DNA from 2 places in the Pseudoalteromonas sp. ECSMB14103 genome. Region 1 is predicted to be linked to the other one. Evidence: riboswitches for the same ligand, from Rfam matches in the RefSeq annotation. Region 1 holds a riboswitch; the other holds the start of a gene.
The links. Region 1 has a riboswitch for cobalamin ahead of RF53_RS15890 (ABC transporter ATP-binding protein). Riboswitches for the same ligand answer to the same signal wherever they lie in the genome.
Positions count from the first base shown of each region.

Region 2: another riboswitch for cobalamin. It lies ahead of RF53_RS11300 (TonB-dependent receptor domain-containing protein); the one in region 1 lies ahead of RF53_RS15890 (ABC transporter ATP-binding protein).

Region 1 is NZ_JWGY01000011.1:63,381-68,890, forward strand. Features, by position in the region: gene RF53_RS15880 (cobyric acid synthase) at 1-1,019, opposite strand, end outside; gene RF53_RS15885 (FecCD family ABC transporter permease) at 1,022-2,026, opposite strand; gene RF53_RS15890 (ABC transporter ATP-binding protein) at 2,028-2,828, opposite strand; cobalamin riboswitch at 2,905-3,043, opposite strand; gene RF53_RS15895 (porin) at 3,091-4,020, opposite strand; gene RF53_RS15900 (LysR family transcriptional regulator) at 4,206-5,060, opposite strand; gene RF53_RS15905 (DUF413 domain-containing protein) at 5,152-5,510, shown strand, end outside.
Region 2 is NZ_JWGY01000006.1:59,962-65,471, forward strand. Features, by position in the region: gene RF53_RS11280 (ketopantoate reductase family protein) at 1-881, opposite strand, end outside; gene RF53_RS11285 (VanZ family protein) at 874-1,224, opposite strand; gene RF53_RS11290 (YajQ family cyclic di-GMP-binding protein) at 1,377-1,859, shown strand; cobalamin riboswitch at 1,993-2,156, shown strand; gene RF53_RS11300 (TonB-dependent receptor domain-containing protein) at 2,190-4,016, shown strand; gene msrA (peptide-methionine (S)-S-oxide reductase MsrA) at 4,061-4,597, opposite strand; gene RF53_RS11310 (efflux RND transporter permease subunit) at 4,680-5,510, opposite strand, start outside.

The sequences.
Region 1 (5,510 bases):
TCGTAAATTATATTACCCAGCATTTGCATTCCCCCACAAATCCCAAGTACTTTTCCACCATAGCGTAAGTGGCGTTTTATCTGATTATCCCACCCTTCGTTTATCAAAAAGGTTAAATCGCCAAGTACGTTTTTACTACCTGGCAATATAATAAGCTCAACATCAGGAATGACCTGCGTATGGCGTATATAGTTAACATTAATATTTGGGTGTAAACGCAGTGCGTCAAAATCGGTATGGTTACTAATATGCGGCACTAATAATATTGCAATATTGATAGTTGCATGGGTAACGTTATTGTTTATTGCAACAGCGTCTTCCGCGTCGAGAGTTAAATCGTGAAGGTATGGCAGTACTCCTAAAACAGGCTTACCCGTGTATTGCTCTAACCAGTCAAGCCCTCCTTGAAGCAAACTTATATCACCTCTAAAACGGTTAATTACAAAACCCTTTACACGTGCTTGCTCAGATCCGCTAAGTAATGCCAATGTCCCCACTAAATGAGCAAATACACCGCCTTTATCTATATCAGCAATAATAATCACTGGGCAGTCTACTTTTTCAGCGTAGCCCATGTTAGCTATGTCGTTTTTACGCAGGTTTATTTCAGCGGGGCTTCCCGCACCTTCCACCAATAAAAGATCAAACCGTTTTGCTAAACGCTCGTGTGATGTAATGACAGCGTCCATGGCGACTTTTTTATAATCGTGGTACTTGCCGGCTTCCATGTTGCTAATCGCTTTACCATGAATAATAACTTGGGCGCCTGTATCGCTATTGGGCTTAAGTAATATCGGGTTAAAGTCGGTTTCGGGCTCTACCTTAGCAGCAATAGCTTGCAAAGCTTGCGCACGGCCAATTTCGCCACCGTCGTTTGTCACTGCGCTATTAAGTGCCATATTTTGTGGCTTAAACGGTGCGACTTTTATGCCTTGATTTGCAAATACTCGGCAAAGTGCAGCCACTAAGGTGCTTTTTCCCGCATCCGAGGTAGTACCCTGTATCATGAGTGTTTTCATGGCTACACCTTAGACTTTCTAAAAAAGAGTAAACTTAAGAAAAACGCACTCCCCATAGCGGCCGTGATCACCCCTACTGGCAACTCTTGATTTTGAAGTAAAGAACGAGACAGTACATCGACCCACACCATAAATGTACCTCCCACTATGCTTGTTATTAATAGCCCTGCTACGGTGCCTTGTGAAATAAAAAAGCGCACAATATGTGGCACCATTAATCCAACAAAACCAATACCGCCACACATTGCCACCAGCACAGCGGTTATTAATGAGCTTAAAATTAGCATCAGCAACCTAAATCGATGCACTTTAACACCAAGGGTTATGGCACTTTCGTCACCTAATAACATGGCATTAAGCTGGCGCCTAAAGCTAATCATTACGCAGGTGCACAGTGTAATCACTAAAAAGGGTATCCAAAGCGTTGCCCACTGCGCACGTGCAAAACTTCCTAAGGTCCAAAATAAAATAGCTGCAACGGCTTGCGGCTCGCTCCAATAAAGCAACAAACTCGTAAATGCACTAAATAAAAACGAGAGTGCAACACCAGCAAGTAACATAGACTCAACTTGCCCGCCCTGCTGCCTTGTGGCAATTAATATAAGTAAGCTCATTGCTAATAAGCTACCAAGCAAGGCTGCGGCCGAAAGCATAAAACCCGCGCTAATTCCCACAAATGCCATAAGTACAACTACACCAAACGAAGCACCTGACGATATACCGAATAAGTAAGGATCTGATAATGGGTTACGTGTCACGGTTTGTAAAATTAGCCCAGCAATAGCTAACCCCGCACCGGCTAAAAACGCCAATAATGTACGGGGCATTCTTAATTCAAAAATAATACGGCTGGTCAATGAAGCATCATTTAAATAAATAAAACTGTTAAATACATCCTGTATTGAGGTATCTGCAGCACCAAAGCTCAATGCTAAAAATAAACTCACTAAGGCAATAGTAATACAGATAATCAGTGCAACTGAATGGCGTACATGCATGGCAAACATATTATTTATAACCATAAAAGTAGGTAATATGAGGCGTAACTTTACCCAATTGAGATTCTTGAGGATGGTTACTAACCTGAGCGCATACACCAAATACATCATCAAGCATGTGCTCAGTCAGTACCTCTGCGGGAGAGCCGGTATGCGTTATTTCTCCATTTTTAATGACGACAAGCTCATCACACATAGCGCTAGCCAAATTAAGATCATGAAACGAAGCAAATACTGTAACACCAAGAGACTTTGCCAGCTCCATAACCTGTATTTGATATTTAACATCAAGGTGGCTAGTGGGCTCATCCATAATTAACAGCTGAGGTTGCTGAACAATAGCACGTGCAATGAGTGCGCGCTGCTTTTCGCCCCCAGAGAGCGATTCAAAATTTTGATTTGTGTGCAGCTCAAGCCCTACCGTTTTTATAGCTAGAGTGATTTGTTGTTTTTCGCTTTGCGATGTTGAACTAAATAACGATTTATGAGGCGTTAGGCCAAGAGCCACAACATCAAATAACGACAAATTAAAATGCGATGGCGCCTCTTGTAAAACAACAGCAACGCACTTTGCATATTCATCACTTTTAAGCTGCCAAATATCATGGTTATTAAACTCTATAACCCCTTCATTAGGCTTATTAAAACGATATAAACAACGCAGTAAACTCGACTTACCTGCACCATTAGGGCCAATTAAGCCCACAAATTTACCTTCAGGTATTTGCACATTAATGTGTTTGAGAATAGGTTTATTTGCTATTCCCCACGAGAGATTTTGAACGTTTAATAATGGTGCTTTAGTTTGCAATACTCTGTCCTAGACACGAGTACCCACTTGTAATGCAACCACCAAAAAGGAGTACATTAAAATTAGCATGAGTAGGCCCGCTCATTAAAAATTGATTTGTATCTGACTTAAAGCATAGCGCTAATTACAGTTGCGGGAACAGTTGAGGAATTGCACCTCATTCCAAATGAAGCTCTATTATGGGCGGGTAAGTAAATAATTTAAAGCAAAAAAAACCGCGCTAATTACAGCGCGGTTAAAAAGGGAGTGTTTTAACTCGTCGTTAAAACTTATATTCCATACCTAAACCTAAGTAATCTTGGTCTACGTTGTTGTCCATATCAAAGCTTGAGTAAAAGCCAAATACTTTAATGTTTTTGTTAAGCTTGTGATCAACACCCACTGAAATAGCTGTTTTATCATCACTATCGTCAAAGTCCATTGCTTGGTACTGAACTTTAAACGTATTTTTACCCATGCTGTATGCTGCATTTAATAAGTAACCGTCACCTTCAGCTGAACCGTCTACTTTTTCTTGAGTTTGGTACATAGCACCGAGTTTAAAGTCTTCAACTTTACCTTGGATTGACGCACGTACAACATCGTAACCATTTACTTCGCTGTCAGCTGCAATTGAGGCATATACCGCACTCTTTTTAAGTGCTGAATCACCGTAAGTTACTGCCATTGAGTAACCGTTATCAGCATCTACATCATCCTCAGCAATAAAAGTAGCAAGTACTTTAAAACCTTCGTATGAGTTAGAAGTATATGTAATTGAATCACCTAAACGGTTTTCACCCTTGAATACGTTTTTAATATCGCCTTCAAGGTCATTAAATAAATCGAGTTTACCTTGCGCTTGTTTAAACGCCGTGTCGTTACGACCCACTACTACCTGACCAAACGAGCCTTTAACACCAACATATTGGTTACGCGCAGAAATATTATCGTCGTCGCCTTTTGAGTCTGCATCAGTTACATCAACTTGAAACTCAAACTTATAAACTGCTTCTAAGCCATCGGTAATTTTTTCAGAACCTTTAAGGCCAAAACGAGATGCATTACTTTTAATTTCAGTGAACGACCCTTCGCCGTCATCTGTAGACTGAACAGTCACATTTGCTTTACCGTAAACATCAACGTCAGCAAGTACATTAAAAGATAAACCACTTAGCAAAGCGACACATAAGCTCGATTTTACAAATTTCATGTTATTTCCTCGATAATCACAAAAGACTAATTTTTAAAACGACTGCAGTTTGTCACCACTAAATGACAGAAATATTACAAATGAAATATTTTTGACTTTTAAAGTTAATAAAACTGCATTATTTATGAAATCAAAAGGACATGAACATCAATCATACAAATATGTACCCACTTAAAACCCAATTACTAAGCATGTGCCTTAATGGTAGGTAGTAAATTTATGAGTGTTTCTATCAGTTCCTTTTGTTCGTTATCTCTATGGTAGGCTACAAATATATCTCTTGACGTATTTTCTACATTTTTTACATGAAATAATTCACCATTTTCTAAATGTTGCTCAACCAAAACATGTGGAATAAATGCGCTACCACCACATTGTAGTATTAAATCGAGTGCAATTCGTCCGGTACTTGTTCTAAAGTAAGGAGGCGTTTTACCGGTAAACTGGCGTGCATGCCAAAGTGAAAATGTCGTTCCCCAGTCAACATACACGTACTGATTATCAAAAAAGTTTTCGTTTGTTGCAGTGTCATACCCACTTACAGGAATAATAGGCAGTTCACAAATACGCTCAACAACTAACTCATCTACTTTTGGTGGATCAAATAAAATGGCTAAATCAAGCGTGCGCTCAAGCAATAATCGCGTGCTTTCTTGCTGGGCTTTAACTTCAGCAACCAAAGAGACTCCCGGCATAGCCGACACAATATTAGTAATACCAAACTGCAAAAAGGCATCCCAAATATTAGGCGTCCCGGCCAAGCTAATTTGTTTATGCATATTATCAGCAAGGGCTACATCTACTTTGGCGCGCTGCATACCAGTTATGATCATTTGCGCATGAGGCAACAACCGCTCACCAGGCGCTGTTAATTGAATATTATTACGCTGGCGAATAAATAAATTAACACCAAGCCCTTGCTCTAATTGACGAATACGAAAACTGACCGCCGACTGCGTTATATAGAGGTTCTCTGCGGCTTTACCGAAATGACGCGTGCGCACTACTTCAACAAATGTTTTTAATAAATCGATATCCACTTTTTTATCCTCACGATAAAAATAACTTGTTTAAAAAAATGCCAAACTTGCATCATACTCCAACTAATTAATAGGGTATGAGGATATAGCTATGAGCATTAACATTTCACTACTACGCCAAGCATTTGTTAGCCAACGTCAATTTTATGATGATCAAAATTTTCCACGTGGTTTTAGCCGCAGCGGAAATTTCACCTTATTAGAAGCCAGTATACTAGAACAACATGGCATTGTTTTAAAAGGTTTATATAGTAAGACGATTGAACCACAAAATGGGCACCAAGAAAATTTTGTAGCCGTAGTAACTGGCTCACAAGAACCCACTAATCCGATTGAGCGAGCATGGCTAAAATACCTAAAGCTTACGACATGTAAAACGAAGTTTCATACCTTATTTGGCCGCTCAAAAATATCGAGCCCTGCGCCAATAAATCATGAACGTTTTTCAGA
Region 2 (5,510 bases), on a different contig from region 1:
TGAATTTTAGCAAGTAACTCATTATTAGTTGGGGTTTTGATTTTGTAACGTTTGCCTTGCTCGCTAATATACCCACAAATAGCCATTATTTCTGTTGGCCTGTTATTAGCAATATCTTGCTGCATTGAAGAATAATTTTCAGCGGTAAGCGACATTACGGTGTAAGCGTTATTTAACGCATCAGCTAAAGCAATATTCAACCCTTTTGCGTTAGCAACCCTGCAGCCCTCATAGAGTAAACTCATTATCGTTGCGCTAAATGCAGGGGCACGCAATTGGCCGTTTTTTATATTGTGAAGTGCAGTTAGTGGGTTAATAGCCACATTAACCAACAGCTTTTCAAAGCGAAGTTGCTCAATGTTATTGACCATTTTTAAATTAGGAATTGCTTGAAGTAGTGGTGATATAAATTGTGGATTTTTAGCTGCAAGTTTATTACAGCCACCAATCACGCTTTGCCCTTCACCGGTATGTTGCACAATGTACTGGGTAGACTTAAATCCGGCCATGCTGGTGGTTAAAAAGTATAGTGCTTGCTGAGTGTTCAGCTGAGGAATAAGCTCTTCAATATTTCCCATTCCATTATGAGAAACGACTAATGTTGAATTTGCAGCAAGATAAGGTTTTATTTGTGAAAACGCATCTTGGACCTGAAAAGCTTTAACTGTAAAAATAACAACATCATAACTAGGTTGTTGCGCCAGATCGCTTAAATTAATAAAGCGTGCATTAATGTTATGTGACGGGGCATTTTTACGGCTATAAAAACGCGTATTGCAGGTTGGTTTGCGTGTTAAAACATGAACATTATTTTTGTGACTTAAAAAGTGGCTTAGTAACAAGCCAATAGCGCCATCGCCTACAATTAAAATATTAGTCATAGGGATTCTTTTTTCGAGGTGTAAAAATAACTCTTAGTAAAAAGTAACTAGCAGCACCAGCAAAATCAGCTATAAAATCGCCAATAGAGGCCTGCCTGTAAGGGAGCGCGTCTTGCATTATTTCAATTGATGCGCCGTAACCGGCCAATAACAAAATTTGTGCGTATAAAGGAAGCTTAAACGCTTTATCCATAATAATGGCAAGCACAAAAAAAATCCCAAAATGGGCTACTTTATCAATGTGTGGAAATAGGTTAGCTGCGCCTTTTATTTCTTTGGCAAATAAAAAAGTAAACGCTACGATGCTGAGTAAAAAAACAGCTTGGTAAACACGCCTTGTCACGTAAAATCCTAGAGTCGCTTAAAAAAGAAGCTTAAGTATATCAAACTAAATTAGTATCGCACCTGAACAAGATGCAGAAAAATGTAAAGATTTATAATTTTAGCGTTATAATTGCGCCATAAAATTAAGATTGAATAGTTAGGAGAAAACCAATGCCTTCATTTGATATTGTATCTGAAGTAGAAATGAACGAAGCACAAAATGCGGTAGATAATGCAAACCGTGAACTTGAGACTCGCTTTGACTTTAGAGGTGTTGATGCATCTATTGAGCTAAACGACAAAACAATTAAGCTAAAAGCTGAAGCTGATTCACAGGTTATGCAATTGTTTGATATTTTAGCGGGTAAAGTTTCTAAGCGTGGTATGGATGTAGCGAGCTTAGAGTTGCAAGATATTAGCCGTGCAGGTAAAAATGTTTTTCGTAACGTTGCGCTAAAGCAAGGTATTGAAAAAGATGTGGCTAAAAAAGTAGTAAAAGCCATTAAAGATTCTAAAGTAAAAGTGCAAGCGGCTATTCAAGGCGAGGAAGTACGCGTAACGGGTAAAAAGCGTGATGACTTACAAGCTGCTATGCAAGTGGTGCGTACTGCCGATTTAGGTCAGCCTTTTCAGTTTAAAAACTTCCGCGATTAATTATAAAAGCCTTTTTGGGGGCTTTTTTTATAAACGCTACATAGTTTTTTTTAATTGATTCGCTTTTTAGCTGTATAGACGTCCGTTGACATTTTTTATTAAACTCCTCACAATAGCGGCCTATTTTCAAGGTGCTTATTAATCTTTTCAATGGTTTGATTTTTTTAATGAGATAATCGGGAAGTTGGTGCGTTTTCATGATGACTACAATCCCAACACTGCCCCCGCAACGGTAAAGTAATGCATAAAGCTATGTACTTACTGAGTCCGGAGACCGGCCTTGATGTAATCTTACTTAGTTCTTTGCGGTGGGCAAAGAAGGGGAACTTCATGTTAAAAAAAACAACTCTTGGCGTTGCAATTACTGCTGTGCTGTCACTATCTGTATCTGCTGCAGAGCAATCAATCGAAACCATTACGGTAACCGCTAATAAGTTTGAACAATCAATTACTAATGTATTAGCGAGTGTAAATGTTATAACTCGTAATGACATTGAAACCAGTAATGTTCGCGACTTACCAACGCTATTAACCACTCAAGTTGGGTTTCAGGTTAACCCTAACGGCGGTTTTGGTCAAAATGCAGGTGTTTCATTGCGCGGTACAGGGTCAGGTGATACGCTCATTTTAATAGACGGTGTACGCACCGGTTCGGCAACGCTTGGTCAAAAAGCATTAAGTAATGTGCCATTAAATAGTATTGAACGCATAGAAATAATTAAAGGTTCACGTGCAGCTATTTATGGCTCTGATGCGTTAGCAGGTGTTATTAATATTATTACTCGGGAGTCAGATAACCTTTCGGTCAGTGCTACGTTTGGATCTGACGCGTACCAAGACTACCAGATTGCTGGCTCTGTAAAAGCAGGCGATGTAACAACGGCTTTTAATGCAGGATTTGAAAAGACGGACAACTTTGATGTACTTCAAGGTGCAGCACCCGATGAAGACGGTTTTGAAAACAAAAACCTTGGCTTTAAAGTAAACTATACCGACACACATTCCGGTAACTTTAAGTTACTAGGGCAATACAGCGAAGGCTTTGCTGATTACGACAGCCGCTTTAGTCCTGCCGATAGCACGATTGAGCGAGGGGATTTTAAAAATTACCAACTTTCGGCTGGTTGGAATAAAGACTATAAAAACCAAACTCACAGCCTTGATATAGCATTTGCAACGGATGACTCAGACAATCGTTATGTTGATTTTTCTCAAGGGCCAACAACAAGTACGTTTGTTACTAAGCGCTCACAAATTGACTACAACGGCCAATACCGCTTAAACGACACGTTAAACATTAGTGGTGGTATTAATTGGTACAATGATGACGTATCACAAAGCTCAACCACGTTTGAAGTGCAAGAGCGCGATGTATTAGCTGTATTTGTTGGCGCATATTACGATGCGGATGAGTTGCTTGCCAATTTAACTGTTCGTCAAGATGACGATGAGCAATTTGGTAATGAAACAACGTACACAGCGGCAGCTGGCTATCACTTATCTGAAGACGCAACTTTCAGAATAAGCCAAAGCACGGGCTTTAAAGCGCCAACATTTAATGATTTGTACTTTCCTCTTTACGGCAATGCCAATCTTCAACCTGAAACGTCAGTGAATCGTGAGCTTGGCTTAAACGTCGACTTTGATACTGTGCGTGTCGATGTCGCTATTTTTAGAAATGAAATTGAGGATAAAATTGATTATGACGCTAATTTTGCACTCACCAATATTAATGAGGCCCAATATGAAGGTGTTGAATTTAGTTTAGCCAATCAAATTTTGGGTTTTGATAGTAATGTGAATTTTGCTTACCTAAGTGCCGAAGATAAAGAAACAGGCGAAGCGCTTAGAAACGTTGCCAAACGAACCTTTAATTGGGAGCTTGCAAAACAGTTTGGTGCATTTGATACAAGCATAGCAATGCAATATCGCGGTGAGCGAGCAGGGGCGGTTTCGCAATTGGGTTCGTATACGCTTTGGAATTTAGCAGGCAATTACCAAGTAAATGATGAAATTACGGTGTCGCTTCGTATAGAAAACGTATTCGATAAGGAATACAACGCAGTCGATTCTAACGCTGATTTTACAACAGGGCAGGTGTATTACTACAACACGCCAGAGCGCCGCTTTTTTGCTGGCATAGATTACCAGTTTTAAATAATCTAAATAAAAAGCCCGGTTTTACCGGGCTTTTTTTGTTTTTACTCAGCTAAAAACTCTTTAAATACGGTTTCAAACTTATGTAATTTTGGTGCGATTAACATACTGCAATAACCCTGTTGTGGGTTTTCGTTGTAGTAATCTTGATGATAGTGCTCAGCAGGGTAGTAAGTTGTCACCGGGCTGACTTCGGTAACAATAGGCTCACTAACATGGGTTTGTAGCTGTTCAATCATAGTGTTAGTAAGCGCAAGTTGTTCGTCATTATGATAATAAACAACACTTCGGTATTGTGTGCCAATATCGTTACCTTGGCGATTTAACTGCGTGGCATCGTGCAAAGTAAAAAACATAGCGAGCAAGGTTTCAAAGCTTACAATAGTGCTATCAAATTCAACTTTTACTACTTCGGCATGGCCCGTTGTACCACTGCATACTGATTTGTATGTTGGATTGTCAGTATTGCCACCGGTATAACCCGAGCTTACATCAGACACGCCATTTACACGCCTAAATGCTGCGTCAATACACCAAAAACAGCCACCACCAAAGGTTGCTACTTGCGTTGTTGAACTCATAATTATTCCTAATATTTGACAAAGGTCACGCAAAGCATAAAGCTTAGCGCCATAACAACAAGGTTACGACGCGTTAGCTTGCTTAGATCTCTTCAAGCGGTTTTTCGGCTGCTTGTTTATTAAGTTTTTGTTGTAAATATTCAGGCGATTGTGTGTTACGAGCAAGCGTATAATACGCTGCTGGCACAACAAATAAAGTAAGTAGCGTTGAAACAATAACCCCGGTAAATACCACAACACCAATTACCATACGGCTTTCAGCGCCAGGGCCTGATGCTAATACCAATGGCACTGAGCTCATAACCGTTGTTAGCGATGTCATTATTATTGGGCGTAAACGTTGTGTAGCCGCTTGTAATATTGCTTCGCTAAATTCTACACCTTTGTCGCGTAATTGGTTGGTAAATTCAACAATGAGTATCCCGTTTTTAGCGCTTAACCCTATGAGCATAACAATACCAATTTGGCTGTAAATATTAAGCGTAAGTCCGGTAGACCAAAGACCAAACATCGCGCCCATTAAACCAAGCGGTACTGTTAGCATGATTACAAATGGGTGCATAAAGCTTTCAAATTGCGCTGCCAATACCAAAAAGGTAACTGTTAGCGCTAATACAAATACGTAGGTCATTGCTGATGCGCCTTCGTAATAAAGCTGAGATTCACCTTTGTAGTCTATTGCGCCGTCAATATCATTTTCTTCTGCGGCAACATTGTTTAAAAAGTTAAGTGCTTGTTCGAGTGTGTAACCATCGGCTAAGTTTGCGCTTAAGGTTATTGAGCGCATACGGTTGTAACGGTTTAAGCGTGAGGCCGTTGCTTCTTCTTTTAAGCTAATTAGGCTGTCTAGTGGAACAAGCTCACCACTGCGTGATTTAAGGTATATATTTGAAATATCGGTCGGGTTATTAAA